Regions from separate parts of the Streptomyces sp. NPDC052036 genome, predicted to be linked through region 1. Evidence: riboswitches for the same ligand, from Rfam matches in the RefSeq annotation. Region 1 holds a riboswitch; the other holds the start of a gene.
The links. A riboswitch is a leader RNA that binds a small molecule or an ion and turns the genes downstream of it on or off. The one in region 1 is predicted to bind cobalamin.
Positions count from the first base shown of each region.

Region 2: linked by a shared signal. The riboswitch ahead of AB0L95_RS01430 ((2Fe-2S) ferredoxin domain-containing protein) and the one ahead of metE (5-methyltetrahydropteroyltriglutamate--homocysteine S-methyltransferase) in region 1 are both predicted to bind cobalamin.

Region 1 covers NZ_JBFAWW010000015.1:80,940-84,326, forward strand. Annotated here, with positions in the region: gene AB0L95_RS21635 (CbtA family protein) at 1-312, shown strand, start outside; partial or broken gene metE (5-methyltetrahydropteroyltriglutamate--homocysteine S-methyltransferase) at 408-1,475, opposite strand; cobalamin riboswitch at 1,735-1,956, opposite strand; gene AB0L95_RS21645 (3-hydroxybutyryl-CoA dehydrogenase) at 2,229-3,089, opposite strand; gene aceB (malate synthase A) at 3,086-3,387, opposite strand, start outside.
Region 2 covers NZ_JBFAWW010000001.1:278,731-282,117, reverse strand. Annotated here, with positions in the region: gene AB0L95_RS01445 (hypothetical protein) at 1-152, shown strand, start outside; gene AB0L95_RS01440 (hypothetical protein) at 172-648, opposite strand; partial or broken gene AB0L95_RS01435 (isocitrate lyase/phosphoenolpyruvate mutase family protein) at 819-1,292, shown strand; cobalamin riboswitch at 1,389-1,582, shown strand; gene AB0L95_RS01430 ((2Fe-2S) ferredoxin domain-containing protein) at 1,624-2,034, shown strand; gene AB0L95_RS01425 (hypothetical protein) at 2,636-2,764, shown strand; gene AB0L95_RS01420 (hypothetical protein) at 2,868-3,170, shown strand; gene AB0L95_RS01415 (sigma-70 family RNA polymerase sigma factor) at 3,159-3,387, opposite strand, start outside.

The sequences.
Region 1 (3,387 bases):
CTCCTGGCGATCGCCGCCACCATTCTGGGCAAGCGGCTCGCGCCGCGACTGGGCAACTGGTACGCGACCGTTGTCGCCGTCGTCGGCTTCGCCGTCCTGATCGGTCTGGCGTATGCCTTCCTCCCGGTGGTCAACGAGGTGCCGAAGGACTTCCCGGCCACCCTGCTGTGGCGGTTCCGTCTCTCGGCCCTTGCCATCCAGCTCGTCCTGTGGGGCGGATTCGGTCTGCTCTTCGGCGAGTTGGCGGAGCGCCAGCTGAATCCGAAGCCCGTACCGGCCACTCGGGGCCGGGCGGTCGCCGCTCCGAGCTGAATTGACCCGAGACACAAGAGGGCCCACGGAACCATCCGGGGCCCTCTCGCGTTCTCCGGGCACCGACAGACCCGGTCCCTGGTGAGACCGGCGGATCAGGACGCGGGCAGCTCACCGCGGACGGTGCGGGCCGCGGCGACCAGGTTCTCCAGCGAGGCGCGGGTCTCGTCCCAGCCGCGGGTCTTCAAGCCGCAGTCGGGGTTGACCCACAGACGTTCGGCGGGGATGGCCTTCAGCCCGGTGCGCAGCAACTCCGCCGCCTCCTGCTCGCTCGGCACGCGCGGGGAGTGGATGTCGTACACCCCGGGCCCCGCCTCGCGCGGATAGCCATGGGCGGCGAGTTCGCGGGCGACCTGCATATGGGAGCGGGCGGCTTCCAGGCTGATGACGTCGGCGTCGAGGTCGTCGATGGCCTGGACGATGTCGCCGAACTCCGCGTAGCACATATGGGTGTGGATCTGGGTGTCCGGCCGCACACCGCCGGTGGTGAGCCGGAACGCCTCGGTGGCCCACCCCAGATAGGCGGGGCGGTCGGCGGCGCGCAGCGGCAGCGTTTCGCGCAGGGCGGGTTCGTCGACCTGGATGACGCGGGTCCCGGCCGTCTCCAGGTCGTGGACCTCGTCGCGCAGGGCGAGTGCGACCTGGCGGGCGGTGTCGGCGAGGGGCTGGTCGTCGCGCACGAAGGACCAGGCGAGCATGGTGACCGGGCCGGTGAGCATGCCCTTGACGGGCCGGTCGGTGAGGGACTGGGCGTATGTCGTCCAGCGCACCGTCATCGGCTCCGGGCGGAAGATGTCGCCGGCCAGGATCGGCGGGCGGACGTAGCGGGTGCCGTAGGACTGGACCCAGCCGTGCTGGGTGGCGAGATAGCCGGAGAGCTGCTCGGCGAAGTACTGGACCATGTCGTTGCGTTCGGGTTCGCCGTGTACGAGGACGTCGAGTCCGGTCTTCTCCTGGAAGGCGATGACCTCCCGGATCTCGGTCTTGATGCGCTCCTCGTACCCGTCCGTGTCGATCCGGCCCGCGCGCAGGTCGGCGCGGGCGGCGCGCAGTTCGCCGGTCTGCGGGAAGGAGCCGATGGTGGTGGTCGGCAGCAGCGGCAGACCAAGGCGGGCGTGTTGGGCCGTGGTCCGTTCGGCGTAGGGCTGGGAGCGGCGGGCGTCGTGCCCTCGATGGCCTTCTTCAGCTCCCGGTGCTGTCCCTGCCGGGGGTAGCCGTACACGGTGGCCCGTGCTGCCGCGACTGCGGGCTTGGTGGTCACGGAGATCTCCTTCGCGAGATGAATCCCTGAGATCCCGGGGACGGGTCGAGTGCGCGAAGGGGTGACGGACCGGGCGGTACGACCTCGCGCGCAGCGCCGTCGTCCGCCTGGTATGTACGCCGACCCGCCCTCGAGGTCACCGGAATGTCCGCGTGCGAGTCGTTCGCACACGGGCAGTTGGCAGGTCTTCGGACTCGCGGGCACGTCTCGTCGTACGAGACACCTACTGGCCGTCGCTTCCCAAACCCTGTTCGTCGGGCCCAGTGCGTATGACGGCGGTCGTTCCCGCTCACCGCTGCGGGGCAGTCCCGGATTCCCACCGGGTTCCCTCTTACGACGCTCCCGCCTGGCGGACGGGGCGAACCAGCTGCACGGGCCAGCCTAAGGGGCCGTTCGAGGTTGCGGTGGGTCACGTCCGTCATTCGGATGGTGAGGTGAAACACGCGGTTGACGCGAGCCGGGTACGCGGTTGACGTGCGGGCGGTGCGCGATGGGATACGTGGTCGACGTGCGTCGGCGCATGGGTCGTCGTGCGGGGGACGGGTCGAGGGCGGGAACCGCGTACGCGCGCTTCCCGCCCTTCCCCTGTGTGCCGTCGCCGGTTCCCGCGGCCGGCGACGGGGGCCGGGCCCCTCAGCCCGGCCGAGCCAGGCCCTCAGCCCTGGCCGTACGTGTGAAACCCCCGGCCGGTCTTACGGCCCAGCAGCCCTGCCTGCACCATCCGCTGAAGCAGTGGGGGAGGAGCATAGAGGGGTTCCCTGAACTCGTCGTAGAGCGACTCTGCGATCGAGGCGACGGTGTCCAGCCCGATCAGGTCCGCCAGCTTCAGCGGGCCCATGGGGTGGGCGCAGCCCAGTTCCATGCTGGTGTCGATGTCGGCGGCGGTGGCGAAGCCGGACTCCGCCATGCGGATCGCCGCGAGCAGGTACGGGACCCGTAGCGCGTTGACGACGAAGCCCGCCCGGTCCGGGGAGCGGACGACGGTCTTGCCGAGGGTGCCGGTCGCGAAGTCCTCGACCACGGCGACGGTCTCGGGCGCGGTGTGCAGGGAGGTCACGACCTCCACCAACGGCAGCACCGGAACCGGGTTGAAGAAGTGCAGTCCCACGACCCGGTCGGCGCGGCTGGTGGCCATGCCGAGGCGCATCACGGGGATGGCGGAGGTGTTGGTCGCGAGGACGGCCGCCGGATCCTCGACGATCTTGTCGAGCGCGGCGAACACCTCGGTCTTGGCGTCGGCGTTCTCGACGACGGCCTCCACGACGAGCTGCCGGTCTGCAAGGTCCTCCAGACTGCCCGTGAAGACCGTGCGGGCGAGGGCGTCCTGTGCCACGGCCGGTTCCAGCCTGCCCCGTCGCACCGCACGGTCCAGCGAGGAGGCCACGCGGTCGCGGGCGGCCGTGGCGTCGGCCTCGCAGACCACCGTGTCCAGGCCGGCCCGTGCGCACACCTCGGCGATGCCCGCGCCCATCTGGCCGCCGCCGACCACTCCGACACGTCGGATGACGTCGCTCATGATCGCGGCTCCGCCCGGCGCACCAAGTGGGCGGCGTAGGCGTCCGGTGTGAAGAACAGCGGCAACTCACCGGCCAGCGCGTTCCGTTCGAAGAGTGCACGCACCTCGTCGAGGGGCGCCCACGGGTACTCGGCGCCGAGCGCGGCGAGTTCCTCGTCGAGCAGCCGCAGTACCGTCTCCCGGTCGATCACCCGGTGCCGCAGCCACTGCCAGATCTGCACCCGGGCGATCTCGGCGGTGGCCGCGTCCTCCATCAGACCGTACAGGGCGACCGCGCCCTGGCCGCGCAGCCAGGCGG
Region 2 (3,387 bases), on a different contig from region 1:
TGGTCACGGGGCGGCACGGCGGGATAGGAGCACCGGAGTGCGCGCGCCTGCCGCAGGCCGACTATCTGAAGGCGTTGCAGGTCGCGAACCAGCGAGGGCAGGAAGCCCTGCAACGGAGCAACAGCAGCACGTCGCATCCCACACAGCCGTAACGGACAGGCGTCGGCGGGTTCACCGAGCGGGCTCCTCGTGCTCCTGCGCAGGATGTTCCTCGGGTGTCGGCCCGATGAGGACCTGGATGTCACGGAGGGCTTCGCGATAGCCGTCCCCGAAGCCCGTGTCCGCGGTGACGGGCTCGCTGGCGATCCAGGCACGGATCCGGGCGACGGCCCCCGCCGTCTTGAGGCGCTCGGCGGGGGAGAGGGTGTTGAGGGTGGCTTCCGGGTCCTCGTCTCTCTCAGGGTTCCGTGCCGGGACCGCGCCGTGGAACGCGGGCAGGCGCTCGTCGAACGCGGCGTGGACGACATCGTCGCGGGTGAGGAGTTCGCGCCGCACATAGGAGGCGATGCGCCGCCACTCCTCGCGTTCCCCGGCACTGAGAGCGCGGTCTTGGGCGGCGCGTTCGGCCCGGTCGACGGACCTGCGGACCTTGGCGCGGGCCCAGGCCAGGGCGTCCGGGTCGTGGTCGTAGTGGTCGAGGCTGCTCATACGAACTCCCATGGGTCGTCGCTGAGTTCCGTGGTGCCCGCGATGGTCCGCCCGGTAACACCGGGCGTGCGCCCAGCGGTTCATGGGCGACGCGGTCTCGCGAGGGATGCCTCGGCCGGGCCCGGCCGGTCAGCGAGGCACACGATCGAGTGAAGTCTCCGCCAGGGGTGGCCCGCGCCCGGCAGACGACCCGGGTCACCGACCTGCCCGTCCTCATCGCTTCGCCGACACCGGCTTCGGCGAAGCGATGAACGCCGCCCGCCCCGTGCAGCTGATGGAGGACGCGGGCGTGGCCGGACTGCATCTGGAGGACCGGGCCGACCCCAAGCGCTGCGGCCGCCTCGCCGGCAAGTCCGTCGTGCCGCGGGAGGACATGGCCCGCCGCCTCAGGGCGGCCGTGGACGCCCGCCGTGATCCGGACTTCCTGCTCGCGGCCCGCACGGACGCTCGCGCCGTCGGGGGCCTGGCAGCGGCGATCGACCGGGCGAAGGCGTACGTCGACGCCGGCGCGATCTTCTCCGAAGCCTTCGCGGACGAGGCCGAGTTCGAAGCGTTCCGCGAAGCGGTCCCCTGTCCCCCTCCTCGCGAACATGACGGAGTTCGGCGAGAGTCTCCTGCTGGACACCCGCATCCTGGAGAACCTCCCCTCCGCCAGGCACTTGACGCCCCGAAGGCCTTGTCCGCCACCGCGCCCGGCGGCGGGCGCCCCGACCGTCCGCACGCAGGGCGGTGATGACGCGCTGTCACCCGGGATGCGACGATGCCCGACGACAAGGCGACGGCGGAACGAGGAAGCCGGTGGAAGACCGGCGCGGTCCCGCCACTGTGATCGGCGAGCGGATCCCGAACAGACCACCGCCCGGAGACGGGCGGGAAGGACGGGACGAGCAGCGACCCGAGAGCCAGGAGACTCACGTCGTCGCCTCCTCGACCCAGACCGGGGCGGATCTCCCCGGAGGAGGAGCGTGACGAGCCATGTCCGAGACACGAACCGATGAACCGGTGGGAGCCGGCCCCGCCGGTCCGGCGCCGTGCCGGATCGTGGTGTGCAGGGACTGCTGCTGCGGAAGCCCGAAGGTGACCGGGGTCGACCACGCGGAGCAGACCGCCCGCCTCGCGGAGCAGGCGCCCCTACGGGTCTCCACCTGCCTGGACGTGTGCGATCAGGCCAATGTGATCGTCGTCCAGCCCTCCGCCGCAGGACGCGCCGCCGGCGCCCGTCCCGTCTGGCTCGGCCTCGTCAACGACCCGGCCGCCACCGAGGACATCGCCGCATGGGTACGGGCCGGCGGCCCCGGCATCGCTCCCCGCCCCGACATCCTCGACCTCTACGCTTTCACCCCGCGCCGGAGCCCCCGGCCGCGCGGCGCAACCCGAACCGCCTGAAGACCGTTACCAAGAAGGTCACGATCGCGGCGACAACCGGGTCATGCGCCTCGGGATCGATCCCTGGGGCACCGAAGTCCCGCCGGGCCGAATGTGAAGCCGGCTGCGGAGGATCTTCGCGATGCTGCCACAACATGGGACGGCTTGCACGGGGTTGCGACCCAGCACGTGAGAAATGGTGAGATGTGAGAGCGTGAAGGCGTGAGTGAGACACCGACGAACACCCTGCAATACCGCTTTGACGGGCCGGAAGACGCACCTGTCCTGATCCTGGGTCCCTCACTTGGTACGACCTGGCACAGGTTGTAGGGACCGTCCAGCCACTCCAGCGCGGGCACGAAACCGCAGGTCAGGGCTTCCTGGTCCGGGAGGGTCCGCCCCGTTGGTGACAGCTGTGTGATAGCGGGTGATACGGCGGAGCCCCGTCGGGAACCATCCCGACGGGGCTTTTGCCACGGAGCGGGCTACGACGTGGTGCGGCGTCGGGCACGGTAACCGACGTACGAGGGCTCCCCGCTTCGAGGCTCAGGAGCAAGGACGCGCGGCACAACGAGGCCCGGCCGACCCCGCAGCACGTCGTTCGCTCCACTCCCGGGATTGCTTGCCTCAGCGAACGGGCCTCGCCGAGCACGCTTACCTCGTTGCTCCGATCGCCGGTCTGCCGGACGGCGAGCCCGGGCGCTCCGCCCGCATCACCCGTGAACAGGCCCCGGAACTGGCCGACTGCTGAGCGCGGCCTGCTTCATTGTGGTCAGCTACCTCTCCGGCGCGAGAGTCGGGTAAGTGCTCAACCTCCGCCGAGGCTGCACGAGGTTCGACGCGGTCACAGGACTGTGGTTGATGGAAGGGCTCTATTTTTCAAGGGGGCGGAGGACGAGCACGGCAACAAGATCTCCGAGGGGCAGGTGCGGCCCGATCACTGGGTCGTCATCGAGATCGTCGCCCGGGCGGAAGTGCGCGGGTTCGCGGATTCCCGGACTGCCTGCGTCGGGAACCTGTTCGTCAGCAGCCGCATCGCACTGGTTCAGCGACGGGTGCACGCCATGACCCGAACACCGTTTGGTTGGCCAGACCGTACTTATGGCCCGGATCATCGGGCGATCCGGGCCATCGCATACGACCGTTCAGGCGGCTGAGGCCGTCGGCGCGGATTGCTCGGCCTCGTCGAGCCACGCGATCAAGGAGATGCGGGCGCGGGCGACCCGCGAGCGCACCGTGCCGATCGGGCAGTCGCTGAGGTGAGCCGCTTCCGCGTAGGGAAGTCCCACCATCTGGGTGAGGACGAATGCCTCGCGGCGGTCGTCGGGGAGCGTGTTCAGCAGCTCGGTGAGTGCGATGCCGTCGTCGAAGCCG